Regions from separate parts of the Marinobacter sp. JSM 1782161 genome, predicted to be linked through region 2. Evidence: predicted binding sites of a transcription regulator. Region 2 holds the regulator's gene; the other holds the start of a gene.
What was found. The regulator sigma-54, encoded in region 2, starts transcription at its own class of promoters, with help from an activator protein. The targets are predictions, from matches to a motif close to ANTGGCATNNANNTTGCTNT.
Positions count from the first base shown of each region.

Region 1: a site for sigma-54 is predicted at 2,598-2,617, ahead of glnA (glutamate--ammonia ligase). Genes of this name have one in related genera too.

Region 1 is NZ_WSSA01000006.1:133,683-141,646, forward strand. Features, by position in the region: gene pip (prolyl aminopeptidase) at 1-254, opposite strand, end outside; gene typA (translational GTPase TypA) at 426-2,237, opposite strand; gene glnA (glutamate--ammonia ligase) at 2,758-4,161, shown strand; gene GQB00_RS20880 (DUF4124 domain-containing protein) at 4,370-4,918, shown strand; gene glnL (nitrogen regulation protein NR(II)) at 5,341-6,411, shown strand; gene ntrC (nitrogen regulation protein NR(I)) at 6,408-7,841, shown strand; gene ssb (single-stranded DNA-binding protein) at 7,934-7,964, opposite strand, start outside.
Region 2 is NZ_WSSA01000002.1:1,174,797-1,182,760, forward strand. Features, by position in the region: gene GQB00_RS05165 (KpsF/GutQ family sugar-phosphate isomerase) at 1-438, shown strand, start outside; gene kdsC (3-deoxy-manno-octulosonate-8-phosphatase KdsC) at 480-1,028, shown strand; gene lptC (LPS export ABC transporter periplasmic protein LptC) at 1,031-1,621, shown strand; gene lptA (lipopolysaccharide transport periplasmic protein LptA) at 1,599-2,150, shown strand; gene lptB (LPS export ABC transporter ATP-binding protein) at 2,150-2,875, shown strand; gene GQB00_RS05190 (RNA polymerase factor sigma-54) at 3,141-4,655, shown strand; gene hpf (ribosome hibernation promoting factor) at 4,767-5,075, shown strand; gene ptsN (PTS IIA-like nitrogen regulatory protein PtsN) at 5,106-5,573, shown strand; gene rapZ (RNase adapter RapZ) at 5,602-6,492, shown strand; gene GQB00_RS05210 (HPr family phosphocarrier protein) at 6,489-6,758, shown strand; gene mgtE (magnesium transporter) at 7,016-7,964, shown strand, end outside.

The DNA.
Region 1 (7,964 bases), on a different contig from region 2:
GTGTCATTGCCCTCCAGCTCAGCCAGCGGCGTCGAGCGACCGGCGCCGCGCTGGTCGAACAGAATGATGCGGAAGCGCTCGGCATCGAAGAAACGCCGATAGTAATCCTCGCAGCCACCACCTGGCCCGCCGTGGACCACCACCACCGGAATGCCATCGGGATTGCCGCTTTCCTCTATATAGAGTTCGTGAGGCGGATCGACCTTGAGTCGGTGTTCGGCGTAGGGCTTGATCTCGGGATACAGCGACAGCATGGCGCACCTGCTCGTGACGGGCTAACAAAAGGGATGCTACGAATGGTCTGAATTTAGGGGATACAGGCGGGAAATGCCACCCTCACCGCGAGCGCGGGAGGGTGGTCAGCAAAGCCGGTCGATGCCGGCTCCGCATTCGACGGGCATGATGCTCAGCCCATCGGGCCGGACTTACTTCTTGTGGGCGCGACGGCGCTCGTTTTCCTTGAGCAGCTTCTTGCGGATGCGCAGGGATTCCGGCGTCACTTCCACCAGCTCATCGTCGTCGATGAACTCCAGCGCCTGTTCCAGCGTCTGACGGACCGGCGGCGTCAGCATGACGTTTTCATCGGTACCGGAGGCACGGACGTTGGTCAGCTGTTTGGCCTTGGTCGGATTCACCACCAGGTCGTTGTCCCGGTTATGGATGCCGATGATCATACCTTCGTAGACTTCGGTACCCGGCTCAACGAACAGGCGACCGCGCTCCTGCAGGGTCATCAGGGCGTAGCCCAGGACCTTGCCGTCGACCATGGACACCAGCACGCCGTTGTTGCGGTGTTCGATGTCACCGCCCTTGACCGGACCGTAGTGGTCGAAGACGTTGGTCAGGATGCCGGAGCCCGACGTCATGGTCAGGAACTGGTTACGGAAACCGATCAGACCACGGGCCGGCATGATGAACTCAAGGCGGGTACGACCACGACCGTCCGGCACCATGTTCTTCAGCTCGGCGCGGCGCAGGCCCATAACTTCCATGATCGAGCCCTGGTGCTCATCCTGGACATCGATCACGACGAACTCGTACGGCTCCTGCAACTCACCGTCGATTTCGCGCTGGACCACTTCCGGCCGGGACACACCCAGCTCGAAACCTTCCCGGCGCATGTTCTCGATCAGCACCGACAGGTGCAGCTCGCCGCGGCCGCTGACCTTGAATTTCTCGGCCGTGTCACCCGGTTCCACGCGCAGCGCCACGTTGTGCAGCAGCTCTTTGTCCAGGCGCTCTTTGATGTTGCGGCTGGTGACGAACTTGCCTTCCTTGCCGGCGAACGGAGAGTCGTTCACCTGGAAGGTCATGCTCACGGTGGGCTCGTCGACGGTCAGGGCCGGCAGGGCTTCCGGATTCTGCGGATCGCACAGGGTGTCCGAGATGAACAGTTCACTGATGCCGCTGATGCAGACGATGTCGCCAGCACTGGCCTGTTCGACCGGAATACGCTGCAGGCCGTGGAAGCCTTTCACTTCCAGAACCTTGGCGTTGCGCTTGTCGCCATTGCGGTCCACAACCGCCACCTGCTGGCCCGGGCGCAGCGTACCGCGGGTGATGCGACCGATACCAATAACGCCCACGTAGCTGTCGTAGTCCAGCTGGGAGATCTGCATCTGGAACGGCGCTTCGACATCGACATCCGGCGCCGGCACGTTTGCGGCGATCGCCTCGAACAGCGGTGTCATGTCGTCCGCCAGCTCGTCGGCTTCCGGGCCGGCGATGCCGTTAATGGCGGAGGCATAGATGATCGGGAAATCCAGCTGTTCGTCGGTTGCGCCGAGGCGGTCGAAAAGGTCGAACACTTCGTTGATGACCCAGTCCGGACGCGCGCCGGGACGATCCACCTTGTTCACCACGACAATCGGACGCAGGCCCTGGTCGAAGGCTTTCTGGGTGACGAAGCGGGTCTGCGGCATGGGACCGTCGACGGCATCCACCAGCAGCAGCACGGAATCGACCATGGACATGACCCGCTCAACCTCGCCGCCGAAGTCGGCGTGGCCCGGGGTGTCCACGATGTTGATCTGGTATTCATTCCAACGGATGGCGGTGTTCTTGGCGAGGATGGTGATGCCCCGCTCTTTTTCCTGGTCGTTGGAATCCATGATCCGCTCGGAACCGGTTTCCTTGCGGTCCAGTGTGCCGGACTGGTCCAGCAGCTTATCGACCAGCGTCGTCTTACCGTGGTCGACGTGGGCAATGATGGCAATATTTCGACGTTTTTCGATCACAAAACAATCCTGAGACATGCGTATGACCTGAGAAGGATCATAAAAGGCGGTCGAGCCGCCCGGCATGCCATCTCAAATCGGGAAATGTAGGGGTCCAGGCCACCATGATACGGCAGCCGGACGTCAGGCGCGCGCAGTATATCGAAAACCGGTGACCGTAACTACGTTCAAATTGTGAGCAACGCTCTCGCCGGATCCCTGGCCCCCAGATTTACCGCACACATTTGGTGCAACAACACCTGCTTGCGCACCATTTAAGAACACAAAAAGCACCAGACACCCTGCCAGAGTCGCGGAACCGCTCCCTGAAATCGCCCTCTAAATGCCCACACTGCACCAGCATCGACCGAATTCGCCGCGATTGGCAAGCGCTTTGCTTAACCTGTTGCAGCCGAAATTTCGGGCACGGCCGCAGCTGTTTTTGCTAAGCTGCCTGCGCCTGTCGAATGAATCGGACGCTGAGTGAGGTCGACCAGCCGAACCGGCTCCAAATAAGACATAAACTGACGGAGTATGCGTAATGTCCAAGACGCTTGACCTGATCAAAGAACACGAAGTGAAGTGGATTGACCTGCGGTTTACCGACAGCCGCGGCAAAGAGCAGCACGTGACCCTGCCCGCTTCCGAGGTTGATGAAGACTTTTTCAGTGACGGTAAGATGTTTGACGGCTCTTCCATCGCCGGCTGGAAAGGCATCAACGAGTCCGACATGATCCTGATGCCGGACGACGAAACCGGCGTCATAGACCCGTTCACCGAAGAAACCACGCTGAACCTGACCTGCGACATCGTCGAGCCCTCCACCATGCAGGGCTACGAGCGTGATCCACGCTCCGTTGCGCGTCGCGCCGAGGAATACCTGAAGTCCACCGGCATCGCCGACGGCGCCCTGTTCGGCCCGGAGCCGGAATTCTTCGTATTCGACTCCGTTAAGTGGAACACCGACATGCAGGGTTCCATGTACGAAATCTACTCCGAAGAAGCCGCCTGGGTTTCCGGCGAGGATTTCGACCGCAACAACATCGGTCACCGTCCGGGCGTTAAAGGCGGCTACTTCCCGGTTCCGCCGGTAGACAGCCTGCACGACCTGCGTGGCGCCATGTGCGCGGCCATGGAATCCATGGGTCTGGAAATCGAGGTTCACCACCACGAAGTGGGTACCGCCGGCCAGTGTGAAATCGGCGTTGGCGCCAACACCCTGACCAAGAAAGCCGACGAAGTACAGATCCTGAAGTACTGCGTCCACAACGTGGCCCACGCCTACGGCAAGACCGCCACCTTCATGCCCAAGCCGGTGGTCGGTGATAACGGTTCCGGCATGCACGTCCACATGTCCCTGAGCAAGGACGGCAAGAACGCCTTCGCCGGCGACGGCTACGCCGGCCTGAGCGAAACCGCCCTGTACTACATCGGCGGTATCATCAAGCATGCCAAGACCATCAACGCGTTCACCAACGCGTCCACCAACAGCTACAAGCGTCTGGTTCCGGGCTTTGAAGCTCCGGTTATGCTGGCCTACTCCGCCCGTAACCGCTCCGCTTCCATCCGGATCCCGTACGTGAACAGCCCGAAAGCGCGTCGTATCGAGGTCCGTTTCCCGGATCCGTCCGCCAACCCGTACCTGGCGTTTGCCGCCATGCTGATGGCCGGCCTTGACGGCATCCAGAACAAGATCCACCCGGGCGATGCCATGGACAAGGATCTGTACGACCTGCCGAAGGAAGAAGCGCTGGAAATCCCGACCGTTGCCGAGACCTTCCAGGAAGCCCTGGACACCCTGGAGAAGGACCACGAGTTCCTGACCCGCGGTGGCGTCTTCACCGAAGACATGATCTCCGGCTACGTCGAGCTGAAGCGTGCCGAGGTCGAGCGTCTGAACATGACGACTCACCCGGTCGAGTTCGACCTGTACTACTCCTGCTAAGCGCTCCCGCGCCTGCAGAAGAAGCCCCGCCCCGGCGGGGCTTTTTTGTGTCTGTCCGTTTATCCGGCCAGCGCGCGGCCGGGAAGACCGTGTCCGCAGACCGGCGCACATTCTGAAATCTTCGTCATATCACAGATACATTAGGAAGTTGCATTGCCGGTGAACAACGACCAATAATCGGGAAAAATACGAGAACAGGGAGAATCCCGTGAACAGAGGCATTGTATTACTGAGTCTGCTGGCCCTGGCCGCCTCCAGCGTGCAGGCGCAGGTTTACCGGAGCGTGGACGAACAGGGCAACGTGACGTTTACCGACCAGGCGTCGTCGGGCGGCGAGGAAGTGAACGTCAAGCCGGTCACCACGGTCACGCTGCCCAACGCCGAGGACGTGCGCCAGCTCGAAGCACAGCAGGAAAAGCCGTCCGTCGACGACCAGACGCCGGCCAAGCCCTACAGCCGTGTCGGTTTCGATGCACCAGAAGATGACACCGCCTTCCACAGCGGCAACGGCGATATGACCTTCGCGGTCTCCAGCCAGCCGGCACTGCGCAACGGGCACCTGTTCGAGGTATCCCTGGACGGCCAGCCCATTGGCCAGAATGCCTCCGGACAATTTGCCCTGCAGAATGTCTTCCGCGGAACCCACAATGCCTCGGTCAAGGTGATCGACCGGGACGGGCGCATCGTCCAGTCCGGCCAGAGCATCACGTTCACCATTCATCGCCCCTCCGTTCTTAACCGCAACCGCAACAACTGACACGCCCCGTGCCCGGCCACTGCCGGGCACTATTTTGGTGCGCTGGCACCAAAAAGATCCTACCATCCGTACTAAAGCAGGGCGCTCCTGGTCTCAGACGTCGATGCCTGAGCAGCTGACCCGGTGCCTCAGCCGATAAGGGAACCAATCTGAGCACCCGGCTGCGCCCATGCGCCAAAAGCGCGTCCAGCACCTGATTTGCCGTGGATTCAGGCCGCTGGATCGCGCCTGGACGGCCGAAACGGCCTCCCGACTCATCAGCCTGCACCGATAACGCCGATTGCCGCCACCGCCAGGCACCGAAACACGGCATTCATGCGACAAGCCGACGCGCCGGAGCTAACCAAAAAGGCGCAGCGCCTTCTCCCGCGTTCGTAACTGGTTCGCTTTTTGCAGTTAATGCACCGAACAAGAGGGGCATCATGTCAAACGAACTCGTCTACCGGCAGATACTGGATCATCTCACCACGGCCACGCTCGTGCTGGATGCGGAACTGCGCATCCAGTACATCAACGCCGCGGCCGAATACCTGCTCGAAGCCAGCGGACCGCGCATGGTCGGCACGCGCCTGACCGAATGGTTCATCGGCTCGGCGGAAGCCTTCGAAACCCTGGATGAAGCCTGCCGCACCGGCCAGCCCTTCACCAAGCGGGAAGCCGAGTTCACCCTGCTCTCCGGTTCGCGATTCACGGTCGACTACTCGGTCTCGCAGATCGGGGCCGACGACGCCACCCTGCTACTGGAACTCCAGCCGCGTGATCGCCTGCTGCGCATCACCCGGGAAGAGGACATGCTTACCCAGCAGGAAACCACGCGGATCCTGGTGCGCGGCATGGCCCACGAGATCAAGAACCCGCTGGGCGGTATCCGCGGTGCGGCCCAGCTGCTGGACCGGGAACTGTCCGATGAGGGCCAGAAGGAATACACCCAGGTCATCATCGACGAGGCGGACCGGCTGCGTAGCCTGGTGGACCGGATGCTCGGCCCCAACAAGGCGCCGCAGTTCAGCTCGACCAACATCCATGAAGTGCTGGAGCGGGTGCGCACTCTGCTGGAAGCCGAAAGCAAGGGCCGCGTGAAGCTGGAGCGGGACTACGACCCCAGCCTGCCGGAATTCCCCGGCGACAAGGAACAGCTCATCCAGGCTTTCCTCAACGTCGCCCGCAACGCCATGGAAGCCGCCGCCGACCACAGCAACGACGAAACCCCGTGCATCACCTTCCGCACCCGGGCGCTGCGGCAGTTCACCATCGGCCACCGCCGCTACCGGCTGGTGTGCCGCGTCGACATCATCGATAACGGCCCGGGCATTCCCCAGGACCTGTTGCAGAACATCTTCTATCCCATGATCAGCGGCCGGGCCAACGGAACGGGCCTGGGGCTGTCGATCACACAAAGCATCATCGGCCAACACCAGGGCCTCGTCGAATGCGAGAGCTCCCCTGGCTGGACCGATTTCATCATTTTCCTGCCTCTGGAGCTGAAAGCATGAGCCAATCGGCCAACGTCTGGATAATCGACGATGATCGGAGTATTCGCTGGGTCCTGGAACGGGCCCTGTCGCAGGCCAACATGCAGACGCGTGTGTTCGAGAATGGCGAGGGCATCATGATGCGTCTCGACCGGGAACAGCCCGACGCCATCATCAGCGACATCCGCATGCCGGGCATCGACGGCATCGCCCTGCTCTCACAGATCGTGCAGGATCACCCGGACATCCCGGTGATCATCATGACGGCGCACTCGGACCTGGAAAGCGCGGTCGCCAGCTATCAGACCGGGGCCTTCGAGTACCTGCCCAAGCCGTTCGACGTGGACGACGCGGTGGAACTGGTCAAACGGGCGGTGGACCACAGCCGCGAACGCCGGGCCAGCAGCGAGCCGCAAAGCGACGCCGCCACCCGCCACACCGAGATCATCGGCGAAGCGCCGGCCATGCAGGAGGTTTTCCGGGCCATCGGACGGCTGTCCCACTCCAACATCACCGTGCTGATCAACGGCGAAAGCGGGACGGGTAAAGAGCTCGTGGCGCAGGCGCTGCACAATCACAGTCCGCGCGCCAGCCATCCGTTCATCGCCCTGAACATGGCAGCCATCCCCAAGGACCTGATCGAGTCCGAACTGTTCGGCCATGAAAAAGGCGCCTTCACCGGCGCCGGCGCGGCCCGTCAGGGGCGCTTCGAACAGTCCAACGGCGGCACCCTGTTCCTGGACGAGATCGGCGACATGCCGGCGGACACCCAGACCCGCCTGCTGCGGGTACTGGCCGACGGTGAATTCTACCGGGTCGGTGGTACCACGCCGATCAAGGTGGACGTGCGCATCATCGCCGCCACCCACCAGAACCTGGAGAAACTGGTGCAGGCCGGCACCTTCCGGGAAGACCTGTTCCACCGCCTCAACGTCATTCGCGTGCACCTGCCCAAGCTGGCCGAGCGACGCGAAGACATTCCGCGCCTGATGGGGCATTTTCTCAAGCGCGCGGCCCGGGAACTCTCCGTCGAACCCAAGCTGCTGCGCCCCGAGGCGGAGGAATACCTGACCACACTGCCCTGGCCGGGCAACGTCCGCCAGCTGGAGAACACCTGCCGCTGGCTGACGGTCATGGCCAGCGGGCGCGAAATCCACGTCAGCGACCTGCCGCCGGAACTGCTCGACCAGGCGGACACCCCACCGACCGGCCAGACCTGGCAGGAAGGCCTGCGCGCCTGGGCGGAGCAGGAGCTCAAGCGCGGCAAGCAGGGTATTCTCGACGTGGCCGTGCCGGAGTTCGAGCAGGTGATGATCGAGACCGCCCTCAAGCACACCGGCGGACGCCGCCGGGACGCCGCCGTACTGCTGGGCTGGGGCCGCAACACCCTGACCCGCAAGATCAAGGAACTGGGCATGGCCGACGGCCCGTCGGATGACGACGAGGATTAAACCCGTCCGCTTCGGACGCTAACCATTGCCCACAAAAAAGGGCCCGCCATTGACTGGCGGGCCCTTTTTGCTGCGACGAGGCGCGCTCCGTTTCAGAACGGGATATCGTCGTCAAAATCGTCC
Region 2 (7,964 bases):
AGCGCCGAAGACTTCGCCTTCTCGCACCCGGGTGGCAGCCTGGGTCGCCGCCTGCTGTTGCGGGTAGCGGACATCATGCATACCGGTGACCGGGTGCCCCGCGTCAAACCCGATACCCTGCTCAGCGGCGCCCTGCTGGAAATGTCGCAGAAAGGCCTGGGCATGACGACGGTAATCGACGACTCGGGCACCATGATCGGCGTGTTCACCGACGGCGACCTGCGCCGTGCCCTGGACCGCAACGTGGACATTCACGGCACGCCGATCCGCGACGTGATGACCGTCGGCGGCAAACGCATCCGTGACGACCAGTTGGCCGCGGAAGCACTTAACGTCATGGACGAGGTCAAGATCACCGCCCTGCCGGTGGTGGATCGCCACGGCAGCCTGATTGGCGCCATCAACATGCACGACCTGTTACGCGCAGGCGTCCTGTGACACCCCCATCCCGACACGATTGCGCCGACCGAGGAAGGCCCATGGAAAGACCGCTGCCCGATGACCTGATGACCAAAGCCGCCCGAATTCGCCTGCTGGCGCTCGACGTTGACGGCGTGCTGACCGACGGCCGACTCTACTTCACCGCCCAGGGCGACGAGCTCAAGGCTTTCTGCACGCTCGATGGCCACGGCATCAAGCAACTGCGGCGCGCCGGCATCGACGTCGCGATCATCACCGGGCGTAACTCCCCGCTGACCGCCCGCCGCGCCCGCGACCTGGGCGTTGAACATCTGCAACAGGGGCGCGAGGACAAGGAAGCAGCGCTGAAGGAGCTACTTGAGGAACTCGCCATCTCCGCCAGCGAGGCCGCCTATATCGGCGATGATCTGCCCGACCTGGGCGCCATCATGCACGCCGGTCTGGGCATTGCCGTCCCCAACGGCCACTGGTATGTCCGCGAACAGGCCGATTACTGCACTGAAACCGGTGGCGGCGAAGGTGCCGTGCGTGAAATCTGCGACCTGATCCTGCAGGCCCAGAACAAACTGGCGGAAATGCACCAGACCTACCACGCCGACGGACACTGATCATGCTCAGCCGCCTTAACCAGATCCGCCTGCGCTACGTCGCCATCGCCGTACTGGCCGCCGTGCTGATCGATCTGCTCTGGCAAAGCGACGAAAAATCCCCGGACAACACCGCCGAGCAGCTGCGCGGACCGGACGAGCCCGACAGTTTCGTGGTGAACGGCGCTTACCAGGCCTACGACGAGGAAGGCCATGTCAGCGTTACCATCACCAGCCCGCGCATCGAACAGTTCGACGAGCAGAATCGAGCCCACATGCAGGAGCCGCGCGCCACGCTGATCGATGCCGAGTCAGGCATCCCCTGGAAGGTGTCAGCCGAGGAAGGCAACTACCGCCTGGAGCGCGACGTCATCGACCTGACCGGCAACGTGGTCATCAGCCGGATCCTGGAATCCGGCAAGCAAGGCAAGCTGGAAACCCCCCATCTTACGCTGGATAACGATAAACGCATTGTGCACACTGACGCCCCGGTGATCCTGACCGACGCCCGGGGCGTGACCCGCGCCACGGGCATGAAAGCCTGGATCGACAAACGGATCGTCAAACTGCAATCACAGGTGGAAGGACAGTATGAGTTGCCATCAGCGCAGTAAACGCGCGCCCCTGCGCCGCCTTCTGGGCGCCGCGCTCCTGGCGCTGGCCGCAAACGCCCAGGCTTTTGACCTGAATTCGGACAGCCCGATCAAGGTATCGGCGGACAATGCCCGACTCGACGACGCCAAGGGTACGGCGGTCTACACCGGCGGTGTGGTCGTGCGCCAGGACGCCACCGAGCTGACCGCGGACCGGGTCGTCCTCTACCGCAGCCAGGGCGCGCTGAACCGCATCGAAGCCTACGGCAAGCCGGCGCACTACATACAGCCGCAACAGGGCGAAACACCGAAAACCGACGCCGAAGCACTGACCATCATCTACGCCGCCGGCGAGAACCGGCTGACCTTTGAGGAAAAAGCCGTCATCCGCCAGAACGGCAACGTCTTCAAGGGCGAACGCATCGACTACGACACGGCCAGGCGCGTCGTCACCGCCGGCGGTGGCAGCAAGTCCGATGGTGGCGATGGACGCGTGGAAATGGTTATCCAGCCACGCCAGGGCAGCGGAACCTCGGAGGCCGGTAACTGATGGCCATACTGCGTGCGAGCAATCTGGCGAAGAGCTACAAGCAGATTAAAGTGGTCAAAGACGTCTCACTGGAAATCCGCAGCGGGGAAATCGTCGGCCTGCTGGGCCCCAACGGCGCCGGCAAGACCACCTGTTTCTACATGATCGTGGGCCTGGTCAAGGCGGACAACGGCCGGGTCAGCATCGATGAGAAAGACATCACACCCCTGCCCATGCACGGCCGGGCCCGTTCCGGCATCGGCTATCTGCCCCAGGAAGCCTCGGTGTTCCGCAAGCTCAGTGTGCGCGACAACATCATGGCGATTCTGGAAACGCGCAAGGGCCTGTCCCGGGCGGAGCGTGATGAAAGGCTGGAAAACCTGCTGGAAGAGTTTCACATCACGCATATCCGGGACAGCCTGGGCATGGCGCTGTCGGGCGGGGAACGCCGGCGCGTGGAGATCGCCCGGGCGCTGGCGATGGAGCCGGCCTTCATCCTGCTGGACGAGCCCTTTGCCGGCGTCGACCCGATCTCGGTAAGCGACATCAAGCAGATCATCCGCCATCTGCGCGACAAGGGCATCGGTGTGCTGATCACCGACCATAACGTGCGCGAAACCCTGGATATCTGCGAGAACGCCTACATCGTCAGCGGCGGCCATATTATCGCATCCGGACAGTCTGAGGAGATCCTGGCCAACCAGCAGGTCAAGGAAGTCTACCTGGGCAACGAATTCCATATGTGAGCCCGTCAATCGGGTATGGGTATCGCAGTGGGCGCCAAAACGCTAAACTCGAAACAGGGTCGGCAAACCTCTCGGGGCATATCCGCCGACCAAGACATTGTCATCGGGACACCCATAGCAGTAAACTTCGGCAAAGAATTTGCTTGGCAAGCCGGACCGACCTCTGACACGAGCGTTTTCAAGGTCCGGAGACATCCGGACAGGTCTTGCCCAGGCGCAATAACTCAGTCGATGGCCACAGGGTGACGGGACTAAATCAATGGTAATGAAAGCTTCGCTTCAGCTGAAGCTGGGTCAACAGCTCACCATGACACCCCAGTTGCAACAGGCAATCCGCCTGCTGCAACTTTCCACGCTGGACTTACAACAGGAAATCCAGCAAGCGCTCGAATCCAACCCCATGCTGGAAACCTCGGAAGAGGAAGACGGCGCCGCGGATAGTGAGAGCGACGGCGAGGACGCGTCCGCTGACGGCAAGGGCGAGGACAGCAACGACACCGCACAGGACGACGATAGCTGGGACGAGCCGGCCGAACCCGACTGGAACACCGAGACCAACCAGGAAATCCCCGATGACCTGCCGGTCGACACCGCCTGGGACGACATCTACCAGTCCGCCCCGGCACCGGCAGCACGCAGCGAAGAAGACGACGACACCGACTTCGAATCACGCAACTCCCCCGCCGAGACCCTGCAGGACCACCTGCTCTGGCAGCTCAACCTCACCCCCATGGGCGAGCGCGACCGCGCCATTGCTCACGCCCTGCTCGACTCGGTGGACCCGCGCGGCTACCTGATCTCGACACTGGAAGACATCCACGCCGGGCTGGTCGACGACAGCGAGGAAGATCCGCTGGAACTGGACGAGGTCGAGGCCGTACTGCGCCGCCTGCAACACTTCGACCCGCCGGGCGTGTTCGCACGGGACCTGCAGGAGTGCCTCCTGATCCAGCTCAACCAGCTGCCACCGGAGACGCCCTGGCTGCCCCAGGCACGCCTGGTGATCAGCCACTACATCAACCTGCTGGGTAATCGCGATTACGCCCAGTTGCTTCGCCGCAGCCGCCTCAGCGAAGAGCAGCTGAAGTGCGTGCTGGCGCTGATCCAGACGCTCAACCCGCGGCCGGGCGACTCTCTCGACCAGGCCGAGCCGGATTACGTGGTGCCGGATGTGGTGGTGTCCAAGCAGAAGGGCCGCTGGCGCGTCGAACTCAATCCCGAAATTGCCCCGCGCATCCGGGTCAATGCCGGCTACGCGGCGCTGATCCGCCGGGCCGACAACAGTGCCGACAACACCTACCTGCGCGATCAGTTGCAGGAGGCCAAATGGTTCATCAAGAGTCTGCAGAGTCGCAACGAGACCCTGCTGAAAGTCGCCACCCGGATCGTTGAACATCAGCAGGGATTTCTGGATCATGGCGAGGAAGCCATGAAGCCGTTGATCCTTTCGGACATTGCCCAGGCAGTGAGCATGCATGAATCGACCATTTCCCGGGTCACCACCCAGAAATACATGCATACGCCGCGCGGTATCTTCGAGCTGAAGTACTTTTTCTCCAGTCATGTGAGCACGAACGAGGGCGGTGAATGTTCCTCCACGGCAATTCGTGCCATGATCAAGAAACTGGTCGCCGCCGAAACCCCGAAGAAACCCCTCAGCGACAGCAAGATTGCAGCGCTGCTCGGGGACCAGGGCATCAAGGTGGCACGACGGACGGTCGCCAAGTATCGCGAGGCGATGCACATTCCGCCGTCCAACGAACGCAAGAGACTGGTCTGAGACGCAAGCGCCCAGGGCCAGCCAGAGTCGGTTTTCAAACGTCGCTGAGTGCGACGGGCTCAACGTCGGGAGCTTCTCTGCTCCCGGCCATATCGACAACAGGAGAAGCCTATGCAACTCAATATGTCAGGTCACCATGTCGAATTGACTCCCGCTCTGAAAGACTATGTCTCCGGCAAGTTTGAAAAACTCGAACGCCATTTCGACCACATCAGCAACTGTCAGGTGACCCTGTCCGTGGAGAAGCTGCGCCAGACGGCCGAAGCCACACTCCACGTCATTGGTGGTGAAATCCACGCAAAGGCTGAAAACGAAGATATGTACGCGGCCATTGACGGCCTGCTCGACAAACTTGATCGGCAGATCCTCAAGCACAAGGAAAAGACCGTTGATCGAATGCACGGTGCTGCCGGCCGCTAGCCGTTCCATCCAAGGGAAAGCATTCCATCCATGACGGAATCACCATTAACCATCCAGTCCATCCTGGTTCCCGAGCTCACCCTCTGTGGTGTGCCGGGAACCAGCAAGAAACGCATCCTTGAGTTGATCGCCGAGCACGTAGCCAAGCGCTACCCCGAGCTCGACGAGACCCAGACCTTCAATAACCTGGTGTCCCGGGAACGGCTGGGCAGCACCGGTATCGGTCAGGGCATTGCCATCCCCCACTGCCGTCTGGACGGCTGCAATCATGTGGTGGGTGCCCTGCTGACCCTGGAGGAAGGGGTTGCGTTCGACGCCATCGACAACCAGCCGGTGGATCTGCTGTTCGTGCTGATCGTCCCCAAGGAGGCGACCAGCGAGCACCTGGAACTGCTGAGCCAGCTGGCCGAGAAGTTCAACGAGCGCAGCTTCTGCGAACGCCTGCGTCAATGCCGGGACGCCGACGAGCTGTTCCGCGTCATGACGCAACCCGAGTAACCATTCGCCGATTCGACGAAGGCATTGCATGAAACTGATCATCGTCAGCGGTCGTTCCGGATCCGGCAAGAGTACGGCACTGCACGTGCTCGAGGACCTGGGCTTCTACTGTATCGACAACCTCCCCATCGGCCTGCTGTTCCCGTTGACCGAGGAAGCCAGCAATGCCTCGCCGGACAAGCTCCGCAATATTGCCGTGAGCATCGATGCCCGCAACCTGGCCGATGAGATTGCCAACTTCGACGAGATCCACGAGCGCCTCAAGGGCGCCAGCCTGAACGTCGAAATCATCTTCCTCGACGCCACCGACCAGGCCCTGCTGCAGCGTTTCCACGCCACACGCCGCAAGCACCCGCTGAGCAATGTCCGCACGTCGCTACGCGAGGCGATCAACCACGAGAAGGACTTGCTCGACCCCCTGGCGCAGTTGGCCGACCTGTACATCGATACCACCGAGCTGTCGATGTATGAGCTGCGCGACATGGTGCGTCAGCGCGTAGTGGGGCGACGCGACCAGGAACTGGCCCTGCTGTTTCAGTCGTTTGGCTTCAAGCACGGCGTACCCGTGGATTCCGACTACGTGTTCGACGTGCGCTGCCTGCCCAACCCCTACTGGGACGCCAGTCTGCGCGACTTCACCGGTGTCGATCCTCAGGTCCAGGCTTTCCTGGAGGGGCAGCCGGAAACCCGGGACATGCTGGACGATCTCAAGGAACTTCTGGAGAAGTGGTTACCGACTTTCCGGTCAAGCAACCGCAGCTACATGACCATTTCCATCGGCTGCACCGGCGGTCAGCATCGCTCGGTCTACATCTGCGACCAACTGGGGCGTTATTTCCGCGAGCAATACGGCAACGTGCAGATCCGCCACACGGAGATGCCGCACCTGCACACGGCGGCCAGTGACGACACGCCATGATCCGGGAGCCCATCACCATCATCAACAAGCTCGGTCTGCATGCCCGGGCCGCAGCCAAGCTGGTCAGCACCGCGTCGGAGTACGACAGCCAGGTGCTGATCGCCAAGGACGGCCGGGAGGTGGACGGTAAGAGCATCATGTCGGTGATGATGCTCGCGGCCAGCCGCGGCACCGATATCGAGCTGGTTCTCGACGGGCCCGACGAACAGGCGGCGCGCGACGCCCTGGTCGAGCTGATCAACGATTACTTTGGCGAAGGCGAGTAGATCCGACGCCGACACGCGCACTCGCCCAACCGCCCCACGGACGCGGGATTTACCTACACCAAGTTCTCACGTCTGCAACGTAAGTCCGCTATACTTAGGAACTTCTGAATAAGTCCTGGGGCGTCTCGGCGAGACCTTCCAGGACTTATCCAGAAGATCCTTATGGCAGCACCCGAGGCGATCCGGACAGCCCGCCCAGGCCCAAGATGGCCCGAGACTGTCCGCGCATGGCCTCGGCCCGGATTCATGGGACCTTCATGACAGACGCAGTCGAAAACAGCCAGGCCAGGCAACGTCTCCGTACGCTCGGCGAAGCCCTCGACAGTGGCGCCCTGCAACAGGTGGCGCGCATCCTCAATGGTGGCCTCAGCCCCAGCGATATTGCCCACCTGCTGGAATCCTCCCCGCCGCGCCAACGGGCACTGCTCTGGAATCTGGTGGACAAGAACCTCGAAGGGGAAGTCCTCCAGTACCTCAATGACGATATCCGAAGCTACTTCCTGAGCAAGCTCAACGCCCAGGAACTGGCCACCATCATCGAAGACTTCGAATCGGACGACCTGGCGGACCTGCTCCAGCAGCTGCCGGATACGGTCATCCAGGAAGTTCTCGACACGATGGACGAACAGGATCGCCAGCGGGTTGAGGAAGTCCTCGCTTACCCGGAGGACACGGCCGGCGGCCTGATGAACACGGACACCATCACGGTGCGTCCGGATCTCAGCATCGACGTGGTGCTCCGCTACCTGCGCCGCCATCGCGCCCTGCCGCCGATGACCGACAGCCTGATCGTGGTCAACCGTCGCGACGAGTACATCGGTGTGATGCCCATCACCAAGATGCTGGTATCCAGCCCCAGCGCCACCGTCCGCGAGGTGATGGACACCGATATCGAACCCATTCCGGTGACCCTTTCCGATACCCAGGTGGCCACCCGTTTCGAACGTTACGACCTGATTTCGGCCCCCGTGGTCAGTGAAGACGGCAAGCTGCTGGGCCGGATCACCATCGATGACGTGGTCGACGTTATCCGCGAGGACGCCGACCATTCGCTGATGAGCATGGCCGGCCTGGACGAGGACGAAGACACCTTCGCGCCGGTGATAAAGACCACCAAGCGCCGCGCCGTCTGGCTGGGCATCAACCTGATCACCGCCTTCATCGCTTCGGCGGTCATCGGCCTGTTTGAGGGCACCATCTCCAAAG